Regions from separate parts of the Bacillus sp. UNC322MFChir4.1 genome, predicted to be linked through region 3. Evidence: riboswitches for the same ligand, from Rfam matches in the RefSeq annotation. Region 3 holds a riboswitch; each other region holds the start of a gene.
The links. A riboswitch is a leader RNA that binds a small molecule or an ion and turns the genes downstream of it on or off. The one in region 3 is predicted to bind S-adenosylmethionine.
Positions count from the first base shown of each region.

Region 1 (10,924 bases), on a different contig from region 3:
TTTTTTCACACTGTCAGCCAAACCGCTCGGAAATTTTCTAAGAGATTCAATGAACGTGTTTCCCCAACTGGTTTATACAGTGCACAATGGGCTGTAATTTTCAGACTAGATCAAACTGGATCTTGCACGCAAACAGAATTGTGTCAATATTTAAATGTCGAATCTCCAACAATGACCCGTACTTTAAAACGTATGGAATTAATGGGATGGATTACTCGAACAGAGGGAACAGATCGACGTGAAAAGCTTATTTCTTTGTCAGAAACAGCAATCGCAATGATACCGAGTTGGCAGCAAGAAGTAAACGCATTTGAGAAAAAGACATTACAAGATATTAGCGAGGAAGAGCTTCGTCTTGCGTTTCATGTACTACAAAAAGTAATTCGAAATCTTGATTAAAAATTGGAGGGATGACTATGGAAAGTCAAAGGCTTTGGACGAAAGACTTCATTGGAACATGTTTGAGTAGTCTATTTCTCTTTTTAACATTTTATATGTTGATCACAACCTTACCTGTATATGTAATCGAGGGATTAAAAGGAAAACCTGAAGAAATGGGGCTTGCTGCAACAGTATTTCTTATTTCTTCAGTAATCTGCCGACCATTTACAGGGAAATGGCTTGATGATTTAGGACGAAAGAAGATTTTATTTATCTCCCTTTCGTTATTTTTAGCCGCAACAGTAATGTACTTCGGTGCGCAAAGCTTATTTTTACTACTTGCTCTTCGCTTCTTACATGGTATCGGCTTCGGAATGGCGACAACAGCTACCGGTACAATCATAACAGATGTAGCACCCCCCCATAGACGCGGTGAGGCACTTGGTTATTACGGAGTATTTATGAGCTTACCGATGGTTATCGGTCCTTTTTTAGGTTTAACGATTATTTCTAAATTCTCATTTACAGGGTTATTTGTCCTTTGTTCTATATTTTCTATACTTGCTTTTCTCTGCGGACTTTTAGTAAATATTCCAAATGAAAAAACAGCTATCAATAAAGAAAAGAAACGAATGCAATGGAAAGATTTAATTGAGCCTTCAACAATTCCAATCGCTCTTACTGGTTGTGTACTTTCCTTTTCCTATAGCGGTATTCTTTCATTTATTCCCGTTTATGCAAAAGAGCTTGGTATGAGTGATATTGCTAGTTATTTCTTTGTTGTATACGCAATTGTAGTTGTTATTTCTAGGCCATTTTCAGGAAAAATCTTCGATCGGTTTGGGGAAAATGTCCTCATTTATCCATCAATTATTATCTTTATGATTGGTATGTTCGTTTTAAGCCAATCACATACGCCGTTTTGGTTACTAGCTTCTGGTGTACTTATCGGCTTTGGGTATGGAACTCTAATTCCAAGCTTCCAAACAATTGCAGTTAGTGTGGCACCAGATCAAAGGCGTGGATCTGCAACAGCTACTTATTTCTCATTCTTTGATACAGGGATTGGTATCGGTTCTTTCGTACTAGGAATTATCGCAGCACATTCCAGTTATCAGCATATGTATTTTATTTCTTCGATTATTGTTGCATTTACATTACTGATTTACTATTTTCTTCATGGGCGTAAACAAAAGTCCAAAAAACAAACAACACAAGAAAAATTATCTGCCTAATCCTATAAGAGAGAGTAAACTTCTACGTTTACTCTCCTTTTTTTGCTTCTCAATAGGCTTATCTCTTATAATAAAACTAGAAGGAGGCTAATTTTATGAGACTAAAAAAATCCCCGCTCATTTTAATCATTTTGATTTTTGTATGTATATTGACTGGTATGGGATTTACGTTATTCAATCCAAATAAAAATTTTTCTTCCAGACAAACAGTAACGAAAAAAAACTGGTTACAAGATCCTTGTCTCCGTTGGTCTTATTCACATATGCGCGAATTTGCTTCAACAAAAGTTGTTGCTAAAAATCAAAATTATATATCCTCGATTCCAACTAATTCGCGAGATTTAGATAACCTACATATTACAGATGAAAATGAAAATAATACAACGGTTCGGAAATTATTAGAAAAACATAAAACAGATGCCTTTATTGTTTTACAGGATGGAAAGCTTGTTTATGAACGATACTTTCATGGATATAAAGAAAACGAACCGCACGGTATGGCATCAGTAGCAAAAGTATTTACAGGACTGCTCGTTAATACCCTTATTGAAGAAGGAAAGCTAGACCCCAATGCAACTGCAGAAACTTATGTAAAAAAATTAAAAGGAACACCATTTGGGATCGCAACAATTCAACAACTTTTAGATATGCAAGTTTCAGTAGAATATCCAACTCACGGCTTTAAACAAGCTGGATTAGATAATCAAGATGCACAATTATATTTAGCAAGTAACCTTCTTCCTCGCAACAAAAACTATAATGGACCGACAACAATTTATGACATGTTACTAGAAGCAAATGAAACAGCTGCTCCAGGAGAAACATTTTCGTATAATAACGGTTCTGCTGAAACACTTGCATGGGTCCTTCGTACTGTCACAGGAAAATCGCTCACAGATCTAGTAAGTGAACGTATTTGGTCACCAATTGGCGCAGAAGAAAATGCTTATTACGTTGTTGATGAAACCGGAGTGGAACAAGCGAGTGCAGGATTAAATGCCACCGCACGAGACATGGCAAGATTCGGGGAGATGATTGCGGGCGATGGTGTCTATGACGGAAAACAAATTATTTCTCACTCTATAATTGAAGAAATTAAACAAATTAACCAATACGAACTCCCAGTTGGGGATGGTGAGGAATATTCTTATCATGATCAGTGGTGGATCTCCCATAACGAACAAAATGCATTTGAAGTACTTGGCAGTTATGGACAAAGGTTATATATCGATCCAACTGCACATATGGTTATCGTTCATTTTTCTTCTAATGCCAATCATACTGGAGAAATACAATTTGCATATAGTGATATGTATTTACAAATCGCTGAATACTTACAGAATAAGCTCTCTAATTAAGTTTATACTTTCGAAGTTTTCGTTACGAAAAGGAGTTGCCTTATGACAGCTCCTTTTCTATAATTGTAATTACATATTCCCATTGTTCTTCTGAAAAACATAACGGTTTTAACTGAAATACCATAGAACAAATCTCTTCTATATAATGGACATTTCCCTGTAAAAATTCCCATCGGAGCACCTTAGGTATATACAAATCTGCAACTTGTTCACTTTGTTCTACTAAAATGTCTACTTCTCTCTGACAAACACCTCTTATAAGATACCCTTCTCGCACTTCTTGTTTAACTTTAGAATATTGCTTACTTTTCTCCCTTATACAAAATAAACAATCAAGATAAGAGCAAAACAAATCATCTTCTCTTTTACATACATTCGCAATTTTGCAGATCAGTTCCCTATTTTTCATAATCTTGTTACCTTTTCATATTCCTTTTGTAGCCATTTCTCTCTTTTTTCTTGTTTATAATTTTTCACTTGTTTCAAAAGTGCACCGCTGAAGCTATATGGATTTGGATGTGCATATACAATTAATATGTTCATTGCAAACGACACCTTCCTTTAATTCCCTTTTGACTTTTTCTATACTCACATGCTATTCTAATACATGTCAAAGGGCAAGCCTCTTTGACAAAACAACTGACACCTATTCGGCGATGGTGTCTTTTTTATTTGTTAGCCGAAAACGCCCATCTTTCGGGGGCACATTTAATTTTTTGACACTACACACTCAGCACCATTTCCTTGTAAAAAGACTGCATAACACAGTCTTTTTATCTACATAACTCTTTTCAAAAAATGAATTTCCAAGCAAATATTACTATAAAAAAGGGAGAATAACTCCCTCTATGTTATTTTACCATGTAGTAAATCCCCTTATCATCTATACATTCATGTTGCTCTGCTAAAGTAATTTTCCCATCCAACTTTAACTCATCTAGCAGTCGCAGTATGTAAAATTGCTGCAACATCTTCTTTGCAAATTCCCCTTTATGTTCAGTAGCAATATGTTGTTGAATATCCAATAATGTAATCGGCTTTTCCTTTTCTTCCATATATTTATAAATCGCATTACGTAGTGTAATATATTTCTCAAGTGTCATCGTATGCTTGCTCCTTTCTTCTCGTTGTCCATCTTTCATTATCGGTTTTTTTGCAATAAAAAAACCTCTTCGATAAGAAGAAGCGGATTATATCTCTTCCTTCTTATCTTTCAGAACAAAACTGTTCTGCTGGAATTAGCACCTGCATCGCGGTTGCTGGGTTTCATTGGGCCAGTCCCTCCACCTCTCTGGATAAGAAAATATTCACTTTATCTTTTACTATAATGAACACAGCCAAAAAAGGCAATTCTCATCATAATAATCAGGATTTGTTTTTTGAAGTGCGCTGATATTTTATTCCATTTTGTTCATACTAAAAATGTAAAAGACCAAAGGAGGCACAGTCATGCAAAAAAATGCACGTGGTCACGTTCAAGATTCTTGTCAAGCATTACACGAAGCAAAGAATTGTTTACAAAATGCCTTACAAACAGTTGAGAAATCAGATAATCGTCAACGCATTGAACAATCTTTACAAGCTGTTCAACATGCACTGCTTCAATGTGATAGTACAGCTGAAGTTTTATCTCAAGATTGAACTCCCTCCACCTACCGTGCACTTCTGCACTTTGCGCGCTTGAGGTGGGGGGCTTCTCGCCAGATATGATAAACCTTATACCTCCATATTTTCAAATTCTACACCTCAAAATGAATTTATATAAATAAAAAAGACACTTCTTATAATAAAAATAAGAGGTGTCTCAAAAGGCAAACGAATATGTAAGTCGCGATCCTACTGTATATATTTATGCCTTACAAGAAAACTTTATTCACTATATACGTAAGTGAAATTTCGCATAAAAACTGCATTGGGTGCCGCATAAACACATTTAGCACTTCTGTTGCTTTCTTATATTATTTCCTACTGATGAATTTCTGTTTTACATACAATTACACCATCTTCGTCAACATAAACATAATTTCCTGGAATCCATGAAACTCCGCCAAAAGACACTGGAATATTTGTTTCTCCCTTCCCTTCTTTCACACTTCGCTTTGGCATCGTTGCAATCGCTAAAATGCCAAGTTCGATATTCCGAAGCTCCGCACAATCACGAACGCATCCATAAATAATTATGCCTGCTAAATTCCGCTGCCTTGCTATGTTTGCTAAGTTATCACCAAGTAATGCACAATTTGTTGAACCTTCTCCATCTACAACTAATACCGTTCCCTCTGGTACCATCTCTAGCGCCATTTTTACGAGTACGTTATCATCTTTAACCTTTACTGTCTCGATTTTCCCATGAAACTGCTTCTTCTTTCCATACGATTGAAGTAATGGCTTACATACTTGTACTTCTGTTTCATTCGCATCATAAAGATCAGTTGTTCTCCACATCATGTTCCCTCTTTCCTTTTCACGATTTATGTTACATATTCTTGTCCTTTCTTCTTTTCCCTGTCTTAATTGGCGAAATTTTGTATACTAATAAAGAAGAAATAAAAAAGGAAGTGTGTAACATGAGTAGTAAAACAAATGCTTGTCGTTTTTTAGATAAGCACAAAATTGCATATACAGTTCACGAATATGAATGGGATGAAGAAAACTTAGATGCAAAACATGTCGCTGAGCAAGTTCATTTGCAATTAGAACAGGTCTTTAAAACACTCGTCCTTCGCGGCGATAAAACCGGGGTAATTATGGCTTGTATCCCTTCGCATAAAGAGCTTAATTTAAAAGCGTTAGCATCTGCAAGTAAAAATAAAAAAGTTGAAATGGTTGCAATGAAAGAAATACTTGGATTAACAGGATACATACGCGGCGGTGTTTCACCACTTGGCATGAAAAAAATTTATCCACTCTTTATTGACGAATCTGCTGCAAATTTAGACCCAATTAGCATTAGTGCTGGAAAAAGAGGATTACAAATTTTTATGAACGGCGCCGACCTAATCAAAATTAGTAACGCAACACCTACTTCCATTACTTCATAACAAAACCTGTCTCAATAGATGAGACAGGTTTTGTTTACATTTCTCGGCGAATTGCTGATAACACATTAATATTCGTTGCTTTTATTGCCGGCCTTAGTCCGGAAAAAATCGCAATAATTATACTAATAGAAACAGAAATAACAATAAGAAATGGAGGGATTATTGAAAATATAAATCCTTTTGGTGCTTCCGTTTTTGCAAATTCCTTTAATAAGATCGGAATTAATTCATTTCCCCCTAAACTAATAAGGCATGGAATAAAAATTGATAATTCCAATAATTTGTAGTATACTACTTAAAAATCTATAGGAGAGATTGCTTATGTTTAGAATAGATTGTTCTTTCCAACTTCATCATCATACATAAAGCCTTGTATCCGAAGAAATTTTTTCTTCGTGGGTACAGGGCTATTCCTGTTTACCCACGAAGCGATTATAAAGCTATGTGGGTATTTTCATACCTGCATAGCTTTTTTTATTTTAAAAAGGAGTGATAAATATGAACTTGCAAAATGTAAAAGGGACAAAAGACTATTTACCAGAAGAACAAATGCTGCGCAATACAATTAAACGGACTTGTGAAGAAATATTTGAGGCCTATGGCTGCAAACCGCTAGAAACACCTATTTTGAACATGTATGATTTGATGGCTTATAAATACGGGGGAGGATCTGAAATTTTAAAGGAGATGTACACGCTTCAAGATCAAGGGAATCGTGAACTTGCATTGCGTTATGATTTAACCATTCCCTTTGCAAAAGTCGTCGCAATGAATCCAGAAATTCGTCTCCCTTTTAAACGTTATGAAATTGGGAAAGTATTTCGTAATGGCCCAATTAAACCAGGAAGAGTTCGAGAGTTTGTACAGTGTGATGTCGATATTGTTGGCGCTGAATCTATCTTAGCAGAAGCAGAATTAATGGTAATGGCTCTTGACATTTTTAACAAATTAAACTTAGACGTAACCATTTAATATAATAATCGAAAACTATTAACAGGGTTGTTACAAGCAATTCAAATCCCTGAATCACAGTTACAAGATGTTATTTTATCTGTAGATAAACTTGAGAAAATCGGTATTGACGGTGTAAGAAATGATTTAATGAATCGAGAAATACAAAGTGAAACGATTGATATGTTATGTAAGACGTTAGAAACATGTATGTCTATGCCACTTTCTGAATTTGATAAAATGTTCCCAAATTCTCTTGTTAAAGAAGGAGTTACTGAACTTCAAGAACTTAGGCAATACTTGGTGGCACTTGGCATTCAACGTAATACAACGTTCTCTCCTTTTCTTGCAAGAGGACTCACAATGTATACTGGAACGATTTATGAAATTTTTTTAGCAGATGGCAGTATTACTTCTAGCATAGGTAGTGGGGGGCGCTATGATTACATTATCGGTGCACTTCGAAATGATAATAAATCTTATCCAACAGTTGGAATCTCGTTCGGTTTAGATGTCATCTATACCGCTCTTGTCCAAAAAGAACGAGTCTCCCCTTCTATCGATATCTTTATTATTCCGCTTGGAACACAGGAAAATTGTCTAAAAATTGCTCACACATTGCGAACAAACGAAAGTTTAAAGATAGAACTTGAACTGGCAAATCGTAAACTAAAGCGAGCCCTTAACTATGCAAATAAAGAAAACATTCCGTATGTACTTATTATCGGTGAAGAAGAGATAAATAACGATGTAGCTGTTTTACGAAATATGAAGGAAGGAACAGAACAAACGATTCCTCTTGCTTCTATTGAAAATGGAACTTTCAAACAATATATACGTCGTTAATTGAATCGATCTAACTAATTATAAAAGGAGAAACGTATACTGCTTCTACGTTTCTCCTTCTATTACATAGGCTATATATAAGATAAGATTTAATTTTGCATTCATTTTTTATTAAAGCTTATTCAAAAATTGATTTAAATCTTGCTTAGTTTTCGTCGTTAATGACTTTAGCTTCTTTAAGTCTTGTTTTTGTTTTCCCATTTCAACAATGAGTGGATATAAATTTTGCTCAATTGTTTTATAATCGGTTGCATGCTTTGTTTCCACTTCTTTCTCAACTACATCCCATTTATCAGTAAGTTGCTTGCCAAGTTTATTTACAGCTTCTTGTTTTGGATTCGCTTTCAATTGCTTGTCCACTTCGTCTATTAACTGTACAACTTCCTTTACCCCACTCTTCACAGTAGCATTTTGCTTTCCGTTTGTTGGTTTTGTTTCAGTTGTTCCGGTTTTCTCATTTTTTGTTTGATCTGCATTCGTTGATTTTGTTTCAGCTTTCCCATCTGCACTTGTTGTTTTTGAATCTTTTTCTTCGTTTTTACCCGTAGTTGTTTGATCTGCACTTGTTGTTTTCGCTTCTTCTTGATTGTTTGTTTGTTCCTTTTTAGTTTGAGTTGCTTGATCTTTTTCTGTTGAGGTCCCGCAAGCTGTAATGGAGAGCATCGCTCCAATCGCAAATGAAGCAATAGATATTTTTTTCAATTTCATAATAAGCCTCCTAAAATTACATTTTCACCTCCCAAATAAGTTTCTATATACTCCCAAAAATCCCTTTTTATTATTTATAACAAATAAAATTTTCTCAATAAAATCCTTCAGTCGAATCAATAACCTATCCCGTCAGACACGCTGCTTCGATCCCATACTTGTTGCCATTTTCCTATAGCAATATAAAATAAATCCTCTGTATTGTCACAGAGGATTTACGATTTATTTAATATTTGCTAGAATACGTTCAGCACCAAGCTGCAAGCTACGCGACACAATTACATTTACAATTGTGAAAACAACGAGGATACTTAAAAACATCCCCCACATTCCAAGTCCTAATGAGAAATATAACGCACATACTCCGCCTACAGTAATGCCGACTAACAGTATATTCGCAAAAAAGTTCCAAAGCGTAGTATAACGACCTTTAAACATTTTTTGTTCGGAATCCCAATGAATATCAGCTGTTTGTGCATCCCACCGTGTGCCAATTAAATTGTTTAACCATAGTCCATTTGCGCAAAGCAAGAACCAAAGCAATGTAAACATTGGTGACACACCGCCTACAATAATCAGCACAATACCAAAGACCGCTAAAATAGTCGTATTAATGAGCCAAGCAGTAAATACTTTTGCAAAGAAAACACCTTCTGCTTTAACTGGTAAATAACGATTGATAAACCAAGTACGACCTTCCCTCGAGAAAGAGGTTGTCGCAATAACATTGGATCCCATTAAAAACATACCTGCACAAAAAGCAAGACCAAGCGCAAGACCTGTTGTTTCACTATCTTTTATAAATTTATTTAACCAAGCTAAGTTCCCGTCTTGTACAAAAATAATAAAGAAAAACATAATTGGCATTACAAAAGTTTGCACAATACAATTAAGGAAAAATTGTGGCGTGCGAAACAAAATACGAAATTCTTTTTTCACATATGCTTTCCAATGTGAATTTTGCACAGTAGCTTTATTAAAATTCTCAGAAGAAATCACTTCTTTTTTCGCAGTGCTATTTGAAATGCCAATAACCCCTTTTAAATATGTACGACCTGCAACATAGAAAAACAAACCATAAAATGCTAACGAAATCGCAGCGAAAAGAAGTAAAAATAGACTTCCTTTCCACGAAGCACTTTCTGTTAACGCCATTACCCCAAAATAGGTTGTCGGAAAATAGTTTGTCATTTCTACTAGAAATGAAGACTGATTATTTGTAAGAAAATCTGCTGCTGATTGCCCAGAAGCAGCATTTCTATTTTTCCATTGTATAAATATATTAATACCGACAATTAGTAATAAAGTAAATAACCCCATTAGCATATTACTTCGATCTTTATCTTTTGCGATATTTGTATAACGCATAATGAGTGTCATAAGAAGCGAAGCAAGAACTAACGGAATAATTGGGAAAAATAAGTAAACGATTAAAAAATAAACATAGTATGTAATAAATGCACCACTTTGTAATCCATACACAATAAAGACTGGAAATAAAACAAACGAAGTCATCACATATTGTGTAATTAAAACAGTAATAAACTTCGCCGTAATAATGTGCGCTGGCTTAAGTGGTAATGGTAATAACATTTCAACGTCATCGCTATAATAAAAAACTGTTAAAATCGTCGTAATACTTAACAAAAACACCCAGATACTACCAACCGCTAATCCCATGCCAAGCAATAAATTTTCCTGATTAAATTGTTTTAATACAACATACATTCCATTTGCAAGTGGACCTATAAATAAAAATCCAACAAACAAAAGACCCAATAATGAAAGTAAAGATACAACACGCTTCTTCTTATCAGTTAACATATCAGCATAGTTCATTTTTAATAATATTTTTGTTAACATCCAAATTTTATTCATTTTCTGTCATCTCCAAGAACATTTTTTCTAGAGATTCATTAGATTCAAAGTGCTCTCGTATTTCTGCTAAATTCCCTTGAAATTGAAGTGTCCCTTTATTAATGATGGCAACTTGATCACATAATTTTTCAGCAACTTCTAACACATGCGTTGAAAAGAACACCGTTTTCCCTTTATCTGCGTGCTCACGCATCATTTGTTTTAATATAAATGCCGATTTTGGATCTAATCCAGTCATTGGCTCGTCTAAAATCCAGACATCTGGATCATGCAAAAGAACTCCAATAATAATAATTTTTTGACGCATTCCATGTGAATAACTTTGAATTTGATCAGACAATGCCTCGTACAAACTAAAACGTTCTGCTAGCGTTCGGATTTTTTCTTGGCGCACGTCTTTCGGAACATCATACATATCCGCCATAAAATTTAAATATTCAATCCCCTTTAAGCGTAAAAACATATCAGGACTGTCAGGAACATAACCAAATAACCTTTTCGCTTCAAGCGGCTCTTTCGCAATGTC
Region 1 is NZ_KN050811.1:9,659-20,582, forward strand. Features, by position in the region: gene BR72_RS20650 (MarR family winged helix-turn-helix transcriptional regulator) at 1-399, shown strand, start outside; gene BR72_RS20655 (MFS transporter) at 417-1,616, shown strand; gene BR72_RS20660 (serine hydrolase domain-containing protein) at 1,712-2,974, shown strand; gene BR72_RS20665 (hypothetical protein) at 3,015-3,383, opposite strand; gene BR72_RS26525 (NAD(P)H-dependent oxidoreductase) at 3,380-3,517, opposite strand; gene BR72_RS20670 (hypothetical protein) at 3,826-4,077, opposite strand; SAM riboswitch class I at 4,178-4,276, opposite strand; gene BR72_RS20675 (hypothetical protein) at 4,424-4,615, shown strand; gene rraA (ribonuclease E activity regulator RraA) at 4,940-5,419, opposite strand; gene ybaK (Cys-tRNA(Pro) deacylase) at 5,542-6,015, shown strand; gene BR72_RS20690 (hypothetical protein) at 6,050-6,292, opposite strand; partial or broken gene BR72_RS20695 (histidine--tRNA ligase) at 6,514-7,812, shown strand; gene BR72_RS20700 (hypothetical protein) at 7,924-8,520, opposite strand; gene BR72_RS20705 (putative ABC transporter permease subunit) at 8,743-10,398, opposite strand; gene BR72_RS20710 (ABC transporter ATP-binding protein) at 10,391-10,924, opposite strand, start outside.
Region 1: linked by a shared signal. The riboswitch ahead of BR72_RS20670 (hypothetical protein) and the one ahead of BR72_RS15720 (bifunctional O-acetylhomoserine aminocarboxypropyltransferase/cysteine synthase) in region 3 are both predicted to bind S-adenosylmethionine.

Region 2 (10,924 bases), on a different contig from region 3:
TATGTCTCCTTTTAATAAAAGATTTACTTTTTATTATAACACACTGAAATAACGCGCTTCTGGATGAGCAAACACCAGCGCCGATACAGAAGCCTCCGGTTCCATCATAAACCCTTCTGTTAAGGAAATTCCAATTTCCTCAGGGCGAAGCAACCGAAATAACTTTTCTTGATCAGCAAGCTCTGGACACGCAGGATAGCCAAAAGAAACGCGAATCCCTTGATATTTTGTTCGGAACCGCTCTTCCATCGTCATGTTTGGTGAATCTGGAAATCCCCAGCGATCACGGATGAGCATATGCGTTTTTTCAGCTAATCCTTCTGCAAGTTCCAGCGCAAGTGATTGAATCGCATGACTACGCAAATAATCGCCTTGTTCTTTCCACTTTTCTGCTACAGCACGGACACCTGTTCCAACCGTTACAGCTAAAAAAGCAACATAATCCATTTCATCTCCAACTGGGCGTAAATAATCACCAAGCGTGCGATGCGGTGCTTTTCCTTGTCTTGGGAATGTAAAACGCTCTAGCACACGACCCTGATCTTCTGGATCATAAATTAAAATGTCTTGATTTTCACTTTGTGCAGGAAAGAATTGATACACAACGCTCGGACGTAACCATGATTGTTCTTCGCGAAGCAATTCATCGATTAAGTCATTCAGTTCATGGGCTCTTCTATCCCCTTCTTGTAGCAACTTTTTTACATTCCCTTTTAAACCTAAGTGATGCCCAAGTAACATTTGCCGATTTAAAAACGGAGCAAGATGTGTTACTGAAATATCACGCAAAGCGACACGTTTTGTAGAATACGGTACATATACTGGTGCCGGCGGTAATTTTTCAATTTGAATCGGTACCAGTGCCCGGCTTTTCTCTTCTTCTACAACAACATGTAAATGGCGTTTCGCTTTTTCCTCACTCATCTTTTCCCGTTCTTCTTCGTTTTGCAGGCGATTGATCAGATCTAATCCTGTCATCGCATCACTTGCATATAAAACAAGCCCTTGATAAGAGGGAGATATCCGCGTTTCTGTGAACTTCCGCGTCAGCGCAGCACCTCCTACAACAATCGGAACATCAATATTTGCCGCTTTTAAGTCTTCTGCTGTTGTTACCATTTGCTGCGCAGATTTAACAAGTAATCCTGATAAACCAATAATATCTGGTTTCTGTTCTTTTACCTCTTGAATAATACGATCAGAGCGCACATTAATACCCAGGTTTACAATGTCGTATCCATTGTTCGATAAAATAATTTCCACCAAATTTTTACCGATGTCATGCACATCACCTTTTACTGTCGCAAGCAGCACTTTCCCTTTCTTCGCACTATCACTTGTCTCCATATACGGCTCTAAATACGCAACAGCCGCTTTCATACTTTCCGCACTTTGCAATACCTCTGCCACAATAAGCTCATTATTATTAAATAAACGTCCCACTTCATCCATGCCAGTCATAAGCGGTCCGTTAATAATATCAAGCGGTGCTCTTCCTTCATCTAGAGCAAATTGCAAGTCATCATGTAGTCCTTGTTTTGTCCCTTCTACAATATAATGAGATAACCGCTCTTCAAGCGTTAACGTTTCAGCTGCTACGACTTCTTTTTTCTTCACATTTCGATAAAAATTTGTAAATTCTTCTAACGTTTCTTTCGTCGTCTCAAACAAAAGAGCATTCGCTAATAGCTTTTCCTCTTCAGAAATAGAAGCATACCGCTCTAGCTTTTCGGTATTCACAATGGCATAATCTAAACCAGCCTTTGTCGCATGATATAAAAAGACCGAATTTAATACTTCGCGTCCTGCTGGCGGTAAACCAAATGAAATATTACTTACACCTAATATTGTTAAACATTCAGGCAATGCCTCTTTTATGAGCCGAATGCCTTCAATTGTCGCTGCAGCTGAACCGATATATTCTTCATCACCTGTTCCAACCGGAAAGACAAGTGCGTCAAAAATAATATCTGACGGGCGCACTCCATATTTTATTGTTAAGAGCTCATAACTTCTTTTCGCAATTTCAAGTTTTCGCTCAGCCGTTACCGCCATACCAATTTCATCAATTGTTCCCACAACAATAGCCGATCCGTACTGTTTAATAAGTGGAATTACTTTTTCAAAACGCTCTTCTCCATTTTCTAAGTTAATAGAGTTAATTACTCCTTTTCCTTGCAAATAAGTAAGAGCCAGGTTTATCACTTGCTCATCTGTCGAATCAATCATAATGGGTACTTTTAATACTTTCGTCACAGCTTGCAAGAAATTTTCCATATCTTCTATTTCATCACGGTCTGGGTCTGCCATGCAAATATCAATAATATGGGCATTTTTCTTTACTTGTGCCCTTGCGACTTCCGCTGCTTCTTCAAAATTCCCTTCTGCAACAAGACGTTTAAATTTGCGTGAACCAATTACATTCGTACGCTCTCCAACGAATAACGGGCGCATAGAATCTTCATATTGCAACGCTTCAAGCCCGCTAATCCCATGACCTTTTCTTTCTCGTTTCACACGGGGCTCAAATGATATTAGCGCCTCTTTCATCGCACGAGTGTGCGCTGGCGTCGTCCCGCAGCAACCACCAACAATATTCATCCAGCCTTCTTCTGCAAACTGTTTCACTTTATGAGCAAGTGACTGCGGGGATTCATGATAATGACCGTCTTCATCTGGAAGTCCAGCATTGGGATAACAAGAGATGTAACACTCTGATAACTCTGCAAGTGAACGAATATGTTCTCTCATAAACTCTGGTCCTGTTGCACAGTTTAGCCCAACCGATAATGGATTCATATGCTCTACCGATAAGTAAAATGCTTCAATTGTTTGCCCAGCTAACGTCGTTCCCATTGGTTCAATTGTTCCCGAAATCATAAGCGGAACTTTTTTCTCTGCCTCAATAAATGCCTTTTCAATTCCTAAGCATGCCGCTTTTACATTACGCATGTCCTGACTTGTTTCTACAAGTAACAGATCTACACCTCCGCGCAGTAAACCGCGTGCTTGTCTTGTATATGCCTCAATGAGCTCTTCAAAAGTAACGCCACCCGTGACACTAATTGCTTTTGTCGTTGGACCCATTGACCCGGCTACATATACTTCTTTACCGCTCTCCTTTACAGCTTGTTTTGCTAACCTGACCGCCCTTTCATTCAACTCCTCATCTAAGTGAGAAAGGTTATAATCACTAAGTACAATGTTCGTTGCACCAAATGTATTCGTTTCAATAATATCTGCCCCTGCTTCAATATACGCTTTATGAATCTGTAAAATAACGTCCGGCCGTGTTTTTACTAAATATTCATTACAGCCCTCATATTCTTCTCCGCCAAAATCTTCAGCTAAAAGGTCTTCTTGTTGAATCATCGTTCCCATTGCACCATCTAATATTAAAATTTCTTGCTGCAATCTTTCCTCGATTTGTCTCATACATTCATTCCTTCTTTCTGCCCTTTCTTCACTTGAATATACCGAACGAGCGCTTCTGTCACTTCATATTTTAAAAATGGTGTAATTAAATAAATACCATTAAATAACTCCATCGCAATATCAATTAATTCTTTAGCTATACAAATACCTTCTGCCACCGCTTCTTCTGACGTTTTATGTGCGTCCATACGCCTTCTCACTTCTTCTGGAAGCGTAATGCCTGGCACCTCAAAATGTAAAAAGTCTGCATTTCGTTTACTTACAAGCGGCATAATTCCAATAAAAATTGGCTGTTCAATATGCTTCGTTGCTTCATATACATTTCGGATGACTGCCGCATCATAAATGGGCTGCGTTAAAAAGTACTCCGCACCAGCTGCAATTTTTTTCTCCATACGTTTTACAGCTGCATCGATATGTCTGACATGCGGATTAAAAGCCCCGCCAATTGAAAAATTGGTGGCTGCTCCAATTGTTTTCCCTAAAATAGAACGGCCATTGTTCATTTCCTTAATCATTTTAATAAGTTCTATAGAAGAAAGATCATATACAGATGTTGCACCAGGAAAATCACCAACCCTCGCAGGGTCTCCGGTTAATGCCAATACTTCCTCCATACCGAGCGCTGCTAATCCAAGTAAATGAGACTGCAGCCCAATCACATTATGATCACGACATGTTAAATGAGTTAATATCGGGATATCGTATTTTCTTAATAACGCTCCCATTGCCATATTTGATAAGCGAGGCGATGCTAAAGAGTTATCTGCTAACGTAATAGCATCTGCTCCAGCACGCTTCAACACTTTTGCTCCTTCAAAAAACCTCTGTGTATCCAACGTTTTAGGAGGATCTAGCTCAACAATCACCGTCGTTTCCTTTTTCGCTTTTTCTGCTAATGTAATTCGATCTGCTACATTTACACGCTGCGCAGTTATAACCTCTGCACGCTTTACAACTTCTTTTGCTGTTACAGGACGCTCATTTCCAAGCGCTCGCTTCATTGCCTCAATATGGGCAGGAGTTGTACCACAACAACCTCCAAGTAGCCTAACGCCTTGCTTAATAAATTCCGGCACCATCTCTTCAAAATAAGCCGGACTTCCTTCATATACGTAACGGCCCTCTACATATTTAGGGAGACCAGCATTTGGATACGCAGATAAGTAACCATATTTAGGGATTTCTATCGTTTTAAAAGATTCGATCATACGAAGCGGTCCTAACTGACAATTTAATCCGACCACATTTGCACCATACTCTATAATTTGCTTCAATACATCATCTACACTATTTCCGTTTTGAGTCGTACCAGCTTCGTGAAGAGCAAGCTGCGCAATAAGAGGGACATTTGTTTGTTTACGTAATACCTTCACTGCATGAAGTAATTCAAACTCATCGTAAAACGTTTCTAATAATAGCCCATCCACACCTTCTTCTAGCAGGGCATCCGCTTGTTCTAAGAGCATAAACTCACGCTCCATATCAGTAGTTGTAACTGCCCCAATATGTTTCATTCCACCGATTGTTCCAACGATTGCATTTTTTTCTGTCACTGCTGCTTTTGCATGTCTTACAGCAGCCCGGTTAATTTCCTTTACGCTATCCTCAAGACCGTACATGCGAAGTTTCCCTTCATTTGCTCCGTATGTATTGGTTTGAATGACATCTGCTCCTACTGCAACATATTGTTTATGAATCGAAATAATCCGCTCTGGTTCAGATATATTCAATTCTTCAAAGCAGCTTTGTAAACCATGAGAATACAGAAACGTTCCCATCGCTCCGTCCCCAATGACAATTCCTCTTTGCAATAAATCTAGTAGTTTCACATGTCTCCCTCTCTTCTTTCAATATAAAAACCCCCTCTTCTCAATGAAGAGGGGGACAGCGTTTTATCCTCCTCTTATCATTCAGAACGCTTTGTTCCGCAGGTCTTAGCACCGTTTCAAACATATAATTTGAAGGTTGCTGGGTTTCACAGGGCCTTTCCCTCCACCACTCTTGATAAGAGTTATATTCATTTATGATTTCAAAAAGCAAACATCGTCCGTTCACTTATTAGCAATCTTTGTTAATTTTCTCACTAATTTAGCATGTTAAAATATGAAAGTCAACAAAAAGAAAGAAAAATAAAATTATTCAAAATATAGTTGCATTTCTTTCTAAATTTGTTGTAAAGTAAAAAACATAATCAAAAACTTCATATTTCGAATTCTTATCGAGAGAGGTCGAGGGACTGGCCCTTTGACGCCTCAGCAACCATTAACAAACTTTTTATTTGTTAATAAGGTGCTAATTCCAGCGAATTGAGAAATGATTTGACAGATAAGAAGAAGACTATATTTGTCGTATATAAGCCTTCTTCTTAGAAGGCTTTTTTTGCATACAAATCCAAATTTTAAAAAACAAAAACCATTCTTTTTCGATGAGCGAGGGCATCTAGCCGCGCATAGAAGCAATCGGACCTTCTTCTGCCACACGTAAAATGCAAACAAAAAGAGAAAGCAAGTGCAGGCTCTTTTTTTCTTCATACCAACAATCTAAATGTCGAAAAATCAAAATGGATTTACCTGTTTAAGGAGGAATTCTATTATGTCTACAATGGAAACAAAGCTTGCCCAAATTGGAAATCGCAGTGAAACAACAACTGGAGCAGTCAATCCACCAGTTTACTTCTCCACTGCTTATCGCCACGAAGGAATTGGGAAGTCAACAGGGTTTGATTATTCCCGAACTGGAAATCCAACGCGCCTTCTATTAGAACGTGCGATCGCTGACTTAGAGCACGGCGAACAAGGCTACGCCTGTAGCTCAGGAATGGCCGCTGTTCTTCTTGTCCTTTCATTATTCTGCTCTGGTGACGAACTGATTGTATCTGAAGATTTGTACGGCGGAACATATCGTTTATTTACAGAACACGAGAAAAAATGGGATGTTCGATGTAGATATGTAGATACGCAGCATATAGAAGAAATTGCAAAAGCCATTTCACCGAAAACAAAAGCCATTTTCATCGAAACACCAACAAATCCACTTATGCAAGTAACAGATATTGCCGCAGTTGCTGCCGTTGCAAAACGTCACGACTTGCTCCTTATTGTTGATAACACATTTTACACACCGTATTTACAACAACCATTAACAACAGGCGCCGACATTGTCCTGCATAGCGCTACAAAATATTTAGGCGGTCATAACGATGTATTAAGTGGGCTCGTTGTTGCAAAAGGAGTAAAATTATGCGAAGAACTCGCTCACTACCACAACGCATCTGGAGCTGTGTTAAGCCCGTTTGATTCGTGGCTTTTAATACGCGGCATGAAAACATTAGCACTGCGCATGAGGCAGCATGAAGAGAATGCCAAAGCAATTGTTGCCTATTTACAAGGAGAAGAAGCGATAACTGATGTGTATTATCCAGGAAAAGGCGGCATGATCTCTTTTAAACTGCGAGAAGAGTCGTGGGTTGATCCGTTCTTACAATCTCTTTCTCTTATTACGTTTGCAGAAAGTCTTGGCGGTGTAGAAAGCTTTATTACATACCCCGCAACACAAACACACGCCGATATACCAGAAGATATTCGCACAGCACGAGGCGTTTGTAATCGTCTGCTCCGCTTCTCCGTAGGAATTGAGAACCAAGATGATTTAATTCAAGACTTACAGCGATCATTAAAACGAGTAAAAGAAGGAGTGAGAATATGAGCTATTCCTTTGATACGCTTTTACTTCATAACCGTTTTAAGCATGACAAACAAACAGGTGCTGTAAATGTTCCTGTTTATAATACATCTACATTCCATCAATTTGATGTAGATACATTTGGAAAATATGATTATAGTCGTTCTGGAAATCCAACGCGCGAAGCACTCGAGGAACTAATTGCTTTACTAGAAGGCGGAAGCAAAGGATTTGCCTTTTCATCTGGCATGGCTGCTATTTCAACAACTTTTCTTCTTTTATCGCAAGGAGATCATGTCCTTATTTCTGAAGACGTGTACGGGGGTACATACCGAATCATAACAGAAGTTCTTTCTCGTTACGGCGTTTCCCACACATTCGTTGACATGACAAATTTAGAAGAGGTAAAACAAAACATTCGCCCCAATACAAAAGTCTTTTACATCGAAACACCATCAAACCCATTATTAAAAGTAACAAATATTAGAGCCGTTTGTGAACTTGCAAAATCTATTGATGCGCTCACTTTTGTTGATAATACATTTTTAACACCCCTTTACCAAAAACCATTAGAACTTGGGGCTGATATCGTTCTTCATAGCGCAACAAAATTCCTTGCAGGTCATAGTGATGTTACCGCAGGATTAGCAGTCGTAAAAGATGAAGAACTCGCAAAAAAAGTGGGATTTTTACAAAATTCTTTTGGAGCTATATTAGGACCACAAGATTGCTCCCTTGTGCTTCGTGGTTTAAAAACATTATACGTGCGCTTAGAGCACTCTTCACGAAATGCTGAAAAAATCGCCTGTTATTTACAGCAACATCCTAAAATTAAAGATATCTATTATCCCGGCTTGCCGTCCCATCCCGGATATGAAACGCAGCACAATCAAGCAAAATCAGCGGGAGCGGTCCTTTCCTTTACACTAGAATCTGAACATGCGCTAAGGCAATTTCTAGCACACATCCAACTTCCCGTATTTGCAGTTAGTTTAGGAGCCGTTGAATCAATTCTTTCGTACCCAGCGAAAATGTCACACGCTGCCATGCCAGAAGAAGAACGTGAAAAACGAGGAATTTCAAATGCATTGCTACGCTTATCGGTTGGATTAGAAAACGCAGACGATTTAATTGCGGATTTTGGGCATGCTCTTACTTATGTAGAGGAAGTCGTTATCTCTTAGACTGGAAACTTATATAAATACAAATTTTAAAACCATTTTTAGATGGGTGAGAGCAACTGGCCGTGTATAAGAGCGGTCAGGGCCTTTTTCTGCCACGTGCGATGTTTAGAGGAGCAAGCGAGTGCAGGCTATGTTTTATGTTGAAAAATTCAAATGACAAGTATTGATCTTTTAAAAAAGAATGATAGACTCAAAAAGTTCCGTTAGCGGAAGTGACAGATGATAGTCCATCTAACTTTAGACAAGTTCTCCTTTTTACTTCCTACAAACAAAAATCATCTCTGGCCCTTCTTCAATAGCGCAGCCATCATAATCCCCATATTGCTCAGCGATTGTAAATCCAGCAGCCTGAATCATATATGTAATTTGTTCATAATAATAATATTTTAGAGACAACTGTTCTCTTAATTCTTCTTTTGTCCCATTTTCATGTGTAATCCGAAATATATATTCTGGATAAATGATTTGATTTTCTACATCAATGGCTTTGGCAATATGAGATTTTTGAATTGTACTTCCTGTTTGCGGATCTATCTTTTCCCATTGCACCTTTTCAGGTTGAACCCAAGTTTTATCTAATTGCTGAAAAGGGCGAAATACATTGAAGATAAATTCTCCATCAGCTTTTAGATGGTTATAGATCGTTTTCAAACATTCGATTTGGTCTTCTTGTTTGAGAAGTGCTTGATATGAAATACCCGGAATTAAAATGAACTCATAGCTCTTGTTCATAGTAAAATTGGCCATATTTGCTTGCTGAAGATGAACCTTCTTCTGAATTTCACTTGGCATAATGCTTAGTTTTTCTCCAAGTATATTTAACATATATTCAGATAATTCAATTCCCCATATCGAAAAACCAGCTTGTGCTAAGGGCAAAGTAATTCTTCCTGTTCCACAAGCAATTTCTAAAATGTCACCTGATAATTTAGAAGCTCTTTCGAGATAAAATGATATTTCTCTATGATCCTGCCTCTCTTCTAAATCATAAAATTCAGCTGTATTTTCATATAGATTCCCTTTTGGTGTAGCCATGTATTTTGCACCTCTACACATCGATATTCATCGTATCGTAAGCAAATGTTATATTTATACCTTCCGCTCGTAATTCAGATTCAATTTCTTTCAATTCGTCATATCCAATGTTGTCTACTTCTTCAATATGCGTAATAATGGTATGTTTTGCTCGTAATTGTTTCGCTACTTCTAGCGTATCTTCAAACGTCGCCTCCCGCATGCTTTCAATAAAAGCACGGTCTCTTATTCGCTCTTTCGTCTTCCAATCAAACTCAGCAATTCCCATTGGTAAAATAGCTACATCTAAATTATCAATCAAATGAGCAGGCGGTTCCCATTTATACAGTTCATCCATTGCAATAAGTACTCGCTTTTCTTTTTCTTCTAACAGGAATGCATACACATATTGTTCATGTAAACGAAATGGTGTAACTTTTATTTTATTTTTCACAAAAGATTGCCCATCTCGTAATACGATTATATCAATCCATCCTTGCTGCTGCATAAATTGCAAATGATCCCACGATCCTAAAAATGTTTTCATATCCTCTGCTACTTGCTCTGGTACATAAACCGCTGTACTCCAAGCTCTGTTCGTATCAAACGCCATCGTTTCCCAAATTCTCCGTCCCATTGTATGATCTGGGTGCCAATGAGAGTATATCCCGGCTTCTACTTTCAATATTTGAGCTCGCTCTAATTGCAAGCGTATTTCCTCTGGCGTATCAATTAATAAGCGGAGATCGTGAATAAAAACACTCGGTCCCATTCTACTATATGGCAACCCTTTTTCTCTTGCCTCTTTACTTACTTTGCTATAACTCCCTGGTCTTGGAGTTGGTGTGGCACCACCTGTTCCTAAAAATTCTATTTTCATGACTATCCCTTCTTTCTATCCGTATTAATTTCCAGATTACTATATATAACTCCTTCAAAATTATCGAAAAATTTTTTCAATTCCGTTGTTGAAAGAAAAATAAAATATGGTAAGATTGTAATATAACTGGAAATGTTTTTTGTTGAGAACAAAAATATTTATGATTAACATCTATCAAGTACTGCTTTATCCTAATGGAAAAACGTCTAGATTTACCCAATTTATTTACATCACAGTCTCTTTTCTTACAATTTCTTTACTTTAAAGCATTTTTTTTGCAACAACTATTCTCTTTGGTTTAGAATTTTGTTATGTATAGTATGGGTATAACAGCAGCACACATGGAGGTGGAGAAAATATGTTAGAAACCTTTCAACAAGAATTAGAGCTATATGAAAACAATGCAGAATTATTAAAAGTACTTGCTCATCCAGTGCGTTTATGTATTGTAAAAGGATTGATTGAGCGAGGACCAAGTAACGTTTCTACAATGTACACAGGTTTAAACATGCCCCAATCTACAATTTCTCAGCATTTAGCGAAATTAAAAAGCGCTAAAATTGTTTCAAGTGAAAGAAAAGGATTAGAAATTTACTACAAAGTAGAAAACGAAACAATTATTCAATTAGTTCGTGTATTACTAGGTTAAATGTATTCAAATATACAAAAGGCGTATAATGTATGTATATTTCATCTCATATCTTTAATATAAATATATATCATGAGA
Region 2 is NZ_JQKQ01000001.1:486,952-497,875, forward strand. Features, by position in the region: gene metH (methionine synthase) at 34-3,435, opposite strand; gene BR72_RS02535 (bifunctional homocysteine S-methyltransferase/methylenetetrahydrofolate reductase) at 3,432-5,267, opposite strand; SAM riboswitch class I at 5,339-5,449, opposite strand; SAM riboswitch class I at 5,651-5,770, shown strand; gene BR72_RS02540 (methionine biosynthesis PLP-dependent protein) at 6,031-7,143, shown strand; gene metC (cystathionine beta-lyase) at 7,140-8,303, shown strand; gene BR72_RS02550 (class I SAM-dependent DNA methyltransferase) at 8,559-9,338, opposite strand; gene BR72_RS02555 (MBL fold metallo-hydrolase) at 9,352-10,197, opposite strand; gene BR72_RS02560 (ArsR/SmtB family transcription factor) at 10,556-10,846, shown strand.
Region 2: linked by a shared signal. The riboswitch ahead of BR72_RS02540 (methionine biosynthesis PLP-dependent protein) and the one ahead of BR72_RS15720 (bifunctional O-acetylhomoserine aminocarboxypropyltransferase/cysteine synthase) in region 3 are both predicted to bind S-adenosylmethionine.

Region 3 (10,924 bases):
TTGTCAAAACAATCACATCAGCCTGCTTAATTGCATATTGCGTACCGCTGCTTTCCATTTGTTTTAATAAATCTGGCATCTTCGCACCGCTCACCGCCAAGTTTGTGAGCGCCACCTTTTGTTTGTATTTTGTTTGCAAGTCATTCTTCATCCGGCCAATATATCCAATACCTTCTTTATCTCCAACACCGCGTGTTAACGAATCACCTAAGCCAACAACTTGCAATGTCTCCTTTTGTTGTTTCTCTGTTACTTCTTTTTGCGCGGTAGGAGTTAGCTTAGAAGTTTTCGGATTTAGAATATCACTCACACTAGTAATAAATCCATATGCAAATAAACAAAAAGATGCTAGTGCAACGAATAAAATAACTTTCACTAATTTTTCTCTCATGCTACCCCCCCTTATAGATTGACCATATTATACCAAACAGAAATTTGAAAAGCGATTTTCCTCCTCTTATAAAAAAGCGCAATCATTTTAATTAGATTGTGCTTCTTTCATGTTGTCAGCCTTTCCGTTAGCTTCGCAAATAACTCCATTCTTTTTACTTCTGCTTCCTGATTCATAATTTGGTCGTGCAACATTGTAAATGCACCTGCACCAACTTCCACACTCGAATGAGCAATGGTTGTAATATCTAATATTTCTGCAACCTGCTGATCATCGCATCCAATAATTGTGAGATCCTCTGGAATCGAAAGACCGCTTTTTTGAGCAGCTCTTACAATCCCAGCTGCAATATGATTGCAAGATACAAGAAGAGCTATTGGATGCTCTTTCATATGAAGCAACGATTGAACAACGCGAGTTCCATCCTCTACTGTGAAACAGTCTACAAATTGCCACTCTTCTCGCGGCGTAACATGAATAGATGAGAAAGCATCTGCATAAGCTCTTTTTCGATTTTGACTATTAAAACTATCACTTCGTCCAATACAGTAACCGATTCGTGTATGTCCTTTTTCTATTAAATACTCCATTCCTAACGCAAATGTTTTGTAGTGATCAATATGAATACTAGAAATTGTATGAGATATCGTGTCTTCACACGTCACAATTGGGCCAAATGTTGCGTATTTTTCAATCTCTTCGCAAGCATTTATTTTCGAACATATAATGACCCCGTCCAACTTTTTCATTTTTAACATATTCAAAATTTCTATTTCTTTATCCGCACTATAACCCGTTTGACAGAGCATCATATTGTAATTATGTTTTGCGGCCTCTCTTGAAATACCTTCTATAATGGCGCTGTAATACTGATTATTTACAAATGGAAGAAGTACACCGATCGCATTGGTTCTTCCCCGTACTAAATGAATTGCATTCGAATTTTGCGTGTAATTTAACTTTTCAATAATGGCTAATATCTCTTTTCGTTTCTGTTCATTTACATACGGATGATTATTTAAAACGCGAGAAACAGTAGAAATCGAGACCCCTGCCATTTCGGCGATTTTTTTTATATTTGACATCGTACACGCTCCCTTCTCCCTACATATTACCCTATACAAAAAAAAATTAGAAATGCCCCTTGACCTGGTAAGCTTTCCACATTATATCCTGTGCAAGCAGACTAAATATCCATTTTAATTTTTCGACAGCTAGCACTGCCAAATGCAACATGGCCACGACTTGCTTTCTTCTTTTGTTTGAAACATTGCATGTGGTAGAAAAAGGCCCTGACCGCTCCCGTGCGCGGCCAGATGCTCTCACCCACCTAAAAAGAAAAGGGTTTTGATGTCGTTTTTAACTTATGGATATAAATAAGAAAGGATTGATGTTTTATTATGGCTTTAAAATTAGAGTATATCTTTTTCATAGGCGGATTACTTTTACTTTCTCTCGGAATCAATATGATGACGACAATTACTTCATTTGGCCTTAGCCCCTATGATTCCCTTTTCATTGCTTTATATCAAAACTTTGGTTTAAGCATCGGCTCTTGGATGTTTATTATTAATTTGATTTTTACTCTTATCGTACTGTGTATGAGTCGAAAGCGTATTACAATTGGGACAATCGTGACGATGGTGCTAATTTCTGTTTTTGTTGATATGATTGGCTCAGTTACAGTTATAATGGATGGCATTCGCTCTCTTCCAAAGTATATAACACTCATATTGGGAAATGTATCTGTCGGCGCAGGTATTGGTATCTACGTTTCATCACAGCTTGGGACTGCACCGCAAGAAGCATTTGTTTTAACAATCTCGGAAAAAACAAAGTGGTCCTTTCAAAGAACAGAAATTTCTCTAGCTTGTTTATTTCTAACTGCTAGTTTCATACTAGATGGTCCTATTTATTTCGGCACCATTATTCTATCTTTTACGACAGGCTGGCTCATTCAAACATTTATTCAAGTTGGTACAAAATTATTACAAGGGTATCGCATGGAAGAAGCCCATTGAAAGTTATATACTTTCAATGGGCTTTTGTTTTTCAGATATAATACGAACCCCTTCATTTACAACTTGAAGCGTTTCTACCACACAATGGCTGAAAATCGATTGCAACCATTGCTTTACTTCTTCAGCGCTTCCTTTTTTCACATAACAAAGCACAGTTGGGCCAGCGCCGCTTAAAGAAACACCATATAAATATTGATGTTCTAATTCTTGAAGCTTTTGTAATTCAGGTACGAGCTCTTTCCGGTATGGTTCATGAAACATATCTTGTCTCATCATTTCCCCGGCAAGCACCCAGTCCTCTTTACATAAAGCGGCTACAAGTACATTGGCAACACCGCTGCCGCGAATGCCATCCATATACGTTAACGTACTCGGAAGCACATCTCTCGAATGAACTGTTTTTAGTTCATATGAAGGAATGACCGCTACAAGCTCTATATCATGAATAGGTTGAGACAAAAATGAAATATCTTTTCCATCATATGTTCCTATCATAAGTCCGCCATATAACGCCGCTCCAACATTATCAATATGCCCTTCCATTTCCGTTGCAATCAACAGCTTCTCTCTTCTAGATAGATGTAATTCGCAGAGCTGATCAGCAAGTTCAATTCCCGCAATAATTGCCGAGGCGCTGCTTCCAAGTCCGCGCGCTAATGGAATATCACTGTCTAGATAAAGATGACAATAAGGAAGCTCCTTATTATAACGAGCAGCTGCCCTCTGCGCCGTCTGAATGAGCAAATTATTCTCACATTTTGGAATCCCTTGAAGAATTGCTGTTTTTGCCGTACACTCCCAGCTAGAATGTGAAAATACATCTACCGTTAAATATTTACTTACTGCAAGACCAATTGAATCAAAGCCAGGACCAAGATTTGCTGTACTAGCAGGCACACGAATTGTAAACATAGGAGCCACCTTCATCGAAGGACAGCTCCTTGAATATGTTCGAACACAACCTTTTCATCATTTGGCAGCACAACTGGTTGAATTTTTTTCGTATCAATCGCAATGTTAGGGTCCTTCAAACCATTTCCTGTTAAAACAGCAACAATGCTGCTTTCTTTCGCTATTTCTCCTGTTTGTACTTGCTTGTAAATACCAGCAAGCGATGCACAAGAAGCAGGCTCCGCAAAAATCCCTTCATACTTCGCAAGCCATTCATATGCCTCCAGAATTTCTGCATCTGTTACCTCATCAATTTTTCCATTTGAATCATGAGCAGCAGCGACGGCCTTATCCCAGCTTGCAGGGTTCCCAATACGTATGGCAGTCGCAACTGTTTCCGGTTCATCAATTTTATATCCGCGTACAATCGCGGCCGATCCTTCTGCCTCAAAACCGCGCATCTCCGGTAAACCCGTGCCGCGTTTTTCGTTATACTCCTTAAAGCCTTTCCAATACGCTGTAATATTTCCCGCATTTCCAACTGGAATGGCTAAAATATCAGGTGCTTTCCCAAGTGCATCACAAACTTCAAATGCTGCTGTTTTTTGTCCTTCAATGCGATATGGATTCACTGAATTCACAAGTGTAATCGGTGATGAATCGCTCAGATTTCGTACCATTTGCAAGGCGTGGTCAAAGTTTCCATCAATACTAATAATTTCAGCTCCGTACATGACTGCCTGCGCTAATTTTCCATAGGCGATTTTTCCATTTGGAATCATAACAATACAAGATAAACCTGCGCGCGCTGCATAAGCAGCTGCCGACGCAGATGTATTTCCTGTTGAAGCGCAAATAACCGTTTTGCTGCCAGCTTCCTTTGCCTTTGCTACAGCCATAACCATCCCACGGTCTTTAAAAGAACCCGTTGGATTTGCACCTTCTACTTTCGCATAAACAGAAACACCCCATTTTTCTGAAAGGTTTTCTAATAAAATCAGCGGTGTATTTCCTTCTGATAGTGAAAGCGACGGTGTTTGCTCGGTAATTGGTAAGTATTCTTTATAAGCAGCAAGTAATCCGTTCCACATTAGCGAGCATCTCCTTCAATACGGTAGTTTGCTTTCACACAATCTACTTCATCATACGTCTCTAGTGTTTCTAGAATGTATGTATAATCTGCAAGGGATGCACGATGTGTAACAATAACGATTTCTGCCGCTCCTTTCTTTTGTAATGGCATTTGAATAATCTTTTCAAAGCTTACGCCTCGTTCAGAGAATAACGATGTAATTTTCGCAAACACACCTACTTCATCCTTCACATGAAGGCGTAGAAACTTCTTCACATAAATTTCCTCATCTGCTTTTAATACTTTCTCATATTGCGGGGTTACTGCACTATTTCCCGTTACACCAAGGCGTACATTTTTCATAACCGCTACTAAATCAGATACAACAGCTGTTGCTGTTGGCAAACTTCCCGCACCTGGTCCATAAAACATTGTTTCTCCTACCGCTTCGCCATATACATATACTGCATTATATTCATTTTGAACAGCGGCAAGCGGGTGTGAATTTGATAACAATGTTGGTTCTACTGTTACCTCTAATTTTTCACCATCACGCTTAGCTACACCGATTAACTTAATTGTATAACCTAGACTCTTACTATATGAAATGTCCTCCTCCGTAATAGATGTGATTCCTTTTACATTCACATCATGAAGTTCTACATTTGTAGAAAATCCAAGTGTCGCTAAGATCGTCATCTTTCGTGCCGCATCTAACCCTTCAACATCTGATGTTGGATCTGCTTCTGCAAATCCAAGCTGCTGCGCTTCATTTAACACGTCGTCATATGCTCTCCCTTCGTCAGACATTTTTGTCAAAATAAAATTCGTTGTTCCGTTCACAATACCCATCATTTTCGTAATCCGATCAGAAGAAAGACCTTCCACAATGCTTCGTAGAATCGGAATACCACCTGCTACACTCGCTTCATAAAACAAATCCGCTTGATTTTCCTTTGCTACAGTAAGAAGTTCTGCACCGTGAAGTGCCATTAAATCTTTATTCGCTGTGACAACGTGCTTACCATTTTGGAGTGATTTTAAAATATATGCTTTTGCATCTTCTATACCGCCCATCACTTCAATCACAACATCAACATCTGGATTATTTATAATTTCATTTGGATTTCTCGTTAATAATGTTGGGGTTACTTGGACCTCTCGTTCTTTTTCTAAGTTTTGTACTAATACTTTTGCTACTTTGATAGGACAACCGATTTGGTGTGCTAAACGATCTTGATGATCTTCAATAATGCGCACGACACCGCTTCCTACAGTTCCAAGACCTAATAGGCCAACTTGAATTTCGTTCATAGTACTGTCCACCCCTTTAAAAATTGTATTTAGGTGCCATTATATAAGGTCAGATCACAAAAAACAATATATTTTGAACATTCTGAATAATAAAGATCGTTCTTTACAAAGAAAACGTTACCACGTGTTATGCTCAACTTCCTTTACAAAATATAAGGAGTTTCCTGATACACATAGTAATTCAACCAATTTGAGAATAGTAAATTCCCATGACTACGCCACTTTACTACTGGATTTTCCAAAGGATTGTCATGCTTAAAATAATTTTTGGGAATAGCAATATCCAATCCTCTTTGCTGATCGCGCTCATATTCTTGCTTTAATGTCTCACAGCTGTATTCACTATGACCAAGAACAAAAATATGCTTTCCATCCTTATTCATAACGAGATGAACACCAGCGTATTCAGAAGTCGCTAACAGATCGAGCTCCTGTACGCGTTGAATATCAGATGCACGAACTTCTGTATGACGAGAATGCGGTGCAAAAAAGCTTTCATCAAAACCGCGTAATAATTTCACATGTTCCTGCTGCACTTCATGCTCAAATACCCCAAACATCTTTTGCTCAAGCGGATATTTTGGAACTCCGTAGTGATAATACAATCCTACTTGCGCCCCCCAGCAAATATGAAGCGTTGATGTGACATGTGCATTGGAATACTCCATAATTTGCTTCAGTTCTTCCCAATAATCTACCTCTTCAAAAGGAAGTGTTTCAACCGGAGCACCAGTAATGATGAGCCCGTCAAACTTTTCTCCTTCAATATCACGAAATGTTTTATAAAAGCTTGTTAAATGCTCCTGCGCTACATTTTTTGCTGTATGGGACTCCATATGAAGGAAATGGACATCAAGTTGAAGCGGTGTATTACCAATTAAACGAAGCAACTGCGTTTCTGTTTCTTGCTTTGTTGGCATTAAATTTAAAATAGCAATCTTCAAAGCACGAATATCTTGTGTTTCTGCTCGTTCTTTCGTCATCACAAAAATATTTTCATTTTGCAATATTTTACGAGCGGGTAAATCTTTAGCAATGATGATCGGCATATTGTTTTCCTCCAGAAAGTGCTGCTTCTAAATCAGCAATAATATCCGCCGCTTCTTCAATACCAACCGATAACCGAATCAAATCAGACGTCACACCAGCCAAACGCTGCTGTTCTTCCGTAAGCTGGCGATGCGTTGTGCTTGCCGGATGAATGACACAAGTTCTTGCATCTGCAACATGCGTCACCAATGTCGCTAGCTTCACATTACCAATAAACTGTTTAGCAGACTCAAGACCCCCTTTTATTCCAAATGTTAAAACACCGCTCGCACCCTTCGGTAAATATTTTTGTGCCAATTCATAGTTTTCATTATTTTGAAGTCCAGGATAATTGACCCACTCAACGCGTTCATGCTCAGACAACCACTGTGCAACAGCTAGAGCATTTTGACTATGACGCTCCATGCGAAGATGCAACGTTTCTAAGCCAACATTGGTCATATACGCATTGAATGGGCTCATACAATTTCCATAATCTCTTAATAGCTGTACACGAGCTTTCACAATGTATGCCGCTTGCCCGAAATTTTTCACATAACTCACACCATGATAACTTGGATCTGGCTCAACAAACTCAGGAAACTTACTCCAATCAAAATTCCCGCCATCAATAACAATGCCGCCTAGTGAGCTTGCATGACCATCAATATATTTCGTTGTAGAATGAACGACAATGTTTGCACCATGTTCAAATGCATGACATAAATACGGCGTCGCTAATGTATTATCCACAATAAACGGTACCCCAAGCTCTTTTGCCGCCTCAGAAAACTCTTTAAAATTCAGTACATTCATTGCTGGGTTCCCAAGCGATTCCGCATACACAAGCTTTGTTTTCTCATTTGCAAGGGCAACAATTTCATCAGCAGATAAGTTTGGATTAAAGAATGTGACCTCAATCCCTAGCTTCTTAAGACTAACTCCAAATAAATTAAATGTACCGCCGTATACTGTTGATGAGCAGAGCAAATGATCGCCGCTGCCACAAATATTTAAGACCGCTAGCATAATTGCAGCCTGCCCTGATGCCGTTGCAACTGCACCAACGCCGCCTTCTAACTCTGTAAGTTTTTGCTCAAACGCCGCAAGCGTTGGGTTCCCAATACGCGTATAAATATATCCCTCTGCCTCCAGATTAAAGAGGGCCGCTAAATCATCAGAAGTATCGTATTTATACGTCGTGCTTTGATAAAGTGGCAAAACACGAGGTTCACCATTTTTCGGCGTATAACCACCTTGCACACAAATCGTTCCTTTTCCCCATGATTCCCCCATTTCGCAATCCCCTTTCTTTTATAAAAAATAAAAAACTGCTTCTTTCCTAAAATAAGAAAGAAGCAGTTTAGATAAACGCTCGCCATGTAGCCTTTCTTATCTTTCAGGAAATACCTGCAGGATTTAGCACAATTCCGATTTACGGCTGTTGCCAAGGTTTCATAGGGCCCGTTCCCTCCACCTATTCTTGATAAGACTTATTCAATTACCGATGATTTTATAGAAAATATTACCTCATGTCAATATTTTTCTGAATGTTCCTAAAATATTTTATTATCTTTACTATCAAACTTTACCGAACAAAGAATATTCTGTAAAATTTAAGGTATGAATGATAATTCATTCATAAACGAATAGGAGGCGATTAATACATGAAAGTCGGGGAAATATTAACTTTTGAAAAATCATTTACGAGAGAAGATGTAGATCTATTTAGTAAAATTTCTGGTGATGCTGGTGATCACCATGTTGTTCCAGATGAACATGGCCGCGTCATGGTACAAGGATTACTAGTTGCAACATTGCCTACGAAAATTGGCGGCGATTTAAATTTTATTGCAAGAGATGTAGAACTTACTTTCTTACGCCCAGTCTTTACCGAAGATACCGTTCGATGTGAAGTTACACTGGTTCATCATGAAGAACAAGCAGATCGAATCATTGCTGTTTCAAAAGCAGAATGCTTTAATCAACATGGTAAAAAAGTGTTGGAAGGATCTTTTAAAGGGATTATTCGCCAATAACTAACACAACCTTCTTCAGTGGGGGATTCTTCATCCCTCACTGATAGAAAAACCACTCAATTAAGCTTTCCACTCTCCTCTGCTTCTCTTCTTTTTTCTCTCTACACCTTGGAACGAGATTTTATTGCCTACTACTGATAAGATATACAAATAGTATATATATCAGAATCTCTAAATTTGTCATAACACCATATAACATGAAGGAGACATAAAAAATGACGATTAGAAGAAGCACGCATTCCTTACTTATCATGTACGGTATGTTTCTAGGTTCCATAGTTGGTGCTACAGTCTGGTTATTTTTAGTTACCACAAATGCCGGCATTCAGTTTATTTGGGGATATTTACCAAAAGAATTTGCATTACCACCGTATTACACAATTTTTGTAACGACAATTGGTGGTATTCTTGTCGGACTCTCGCAAAAATACTTCGGTACATACCCGCGTTTAATGCCAGAGGTAATGGGTGAATATAAGAAAACAGGTAGGATTGAGTACCGTTTTGTACATCAATCTACAATAACAGCTGTTATTGTTTTAATATTTGGTGCAAGTTTAGGACCAGAAGCAGCACTCGTTGGAATTATCGGTGGACTTTGTACGTGGGTTGGCGATCGATTTCATTTCGCTTTAAAAGGAATGAAGGGACTAACGGAAATTGGGATTGGCGCTACTTTAAGTGTTATTTTTAACGCACCATTATTCGGTTATTTAGCTCCAAGTGAAAATGAGGGTAAATCACTTGACGAAATTTCCAAGGGAAAAAAGACGATTGTATATCTCGCTACTACTTTTGCTGGCTTTTCTGTTTATTTATTGCTTAGTAAGCTTGATAACCGAGGATCTTTTATTGTTAATTTTGGGAAAGGATCTTTTTCACTCCATGAATGGCTTGCCTTTTTACCCTTAATTTGTATAGGTGCTGGTGTAGGCTATTTTTATTTCAAAATAGAATATTTATTAGAAAAAATAGTACATCCCTTTCAAAAATATAAAGTAACATTAGGAGTTATAGGCGGCATTCTTTTAGGGATTGCAGGAACCTTACTACCTTATACAATGTTTTCAGGAGAACATCAATTAAAGGAATTAGTAAATGAATGGACAGAATTATCATTTTGGATGCTGCTTCTTTCCGGAGTTTTAAAATTATGTGTAACGGCCGTCTGTTTAAGTACAGGGTGGCGCGGCGGACATATTTTTCCGATTATATTTGCTGGTGCAAGTATTGGATATGCTGTCGCCGCTGTCATACCATTAGATCCAGTTGCTACTGTAGCTATTGTAACAACAGCCATTTCAAGCTATGCAGTACGAAAACCGATCGCTATTACATTATTATTACTCATGTTCTTCCCAATTAATTTATTAATACCAATGATTGGAGCCGCAATGATCGGTAATCTATTTCCACTCCCTAATCATAATGAGCAGGAGGGAATGGTACAAAACTGAAATAAAAAAATATATAAGCAGTACTACCGCTATAAAGTGAAACTTCCATCACCAATCGGGCTTTTACGGGCAGTTATCTCCCACCTATCTTCTTTAGAAAAGCGGAAGTGGCTCGCTCAGAATGTGAGGGGGGTGAAGCTTCTGACGTAGAGATGTTTTTTACCTCGTAGGAAGAAGCGAAGCCACCGGAACTAGACAACGCTTCTCTCTCAATCTTAAGGTGGAAGATCTTACTGCTCACAAATAGCGGGATAAACATGTTAGTACTGCTTGTTTTGATTGAACTACTTTCTTTTTTCACTTTGTACTTCCTCATAACATTGATATAATAATTAAAAATGTATTTTTCATTCTATCACCCGAGGGGGCTTTCACAATGTCATTAAATAAAGCACTTACAATTGCTGGATCTGATACAAGCGGCGGCGCTGGTATGCAAGCAGACTTAAAAACGTTCCAAGAGCTTGGTGTATACGGTATGACAGCTCTGACAACAATCGTAACGATGGATCCGCATAACGGTTGGGCACATAACGTGTTCCCGATTCCAGCATCTACATTAAAACCACAATTAGAAACAACAATTGAAGGCGTTGGCGTTGATGCATTAAAAACAGGTATGCTTGGCTCTGTTGAAATTATTGAGCTTGTTGCTGAAACAATTGAGAAGCATAATCTACAAAACGTAGTAATAGACCCAGTTATGGTAT
Region 3 is NZ_JQKQ01000045.1:8,749-19,672, forward strand. Features, by position in the region: gene BR72_RS15685 (SGNH/GDSL hydrolase family protein) at 1-391, opposite strand, end outside; gene BR72_RS15690 (LacI family DNA-binding transcriptional regulator) at 499-1,476, opposite strand; gene BR72_RS15695 (YczE/YyaS/YitT family protein) at 1,789-2,412, shown strand; gene thrB (homoserine kinase) at 2,416-3,324, opposite strand; gene thrC (threonine synthase) at 3,336-4,394, opposite strand; gene BR72_RS15710 (homoserine dehydrogenase) at 4,394-5,689, opposite strand; gene metA (homoserine O-acetyltransferase MetA) at 5,833-6,738, opposite strand; gene BR72_RS15720 (bifunctional O-acetylhomoserine aminocarboxypropyltransferase/cysteine synthase) at 6,719-8,014, opposite strand; SAM riboswitch class I at 8,108-8,211, opposite strand; gene BR72_RS15725 (hotdog family protein) at 8,386-8,757, shown strand; gene BR72_RS15730 (chloride channel protein) at 8,973-10,214, shown strand; gene pdxK (pyridoxine/pyridoxal/pyridoxamine kinase) at 10,591-10,924, shown strand, end outside.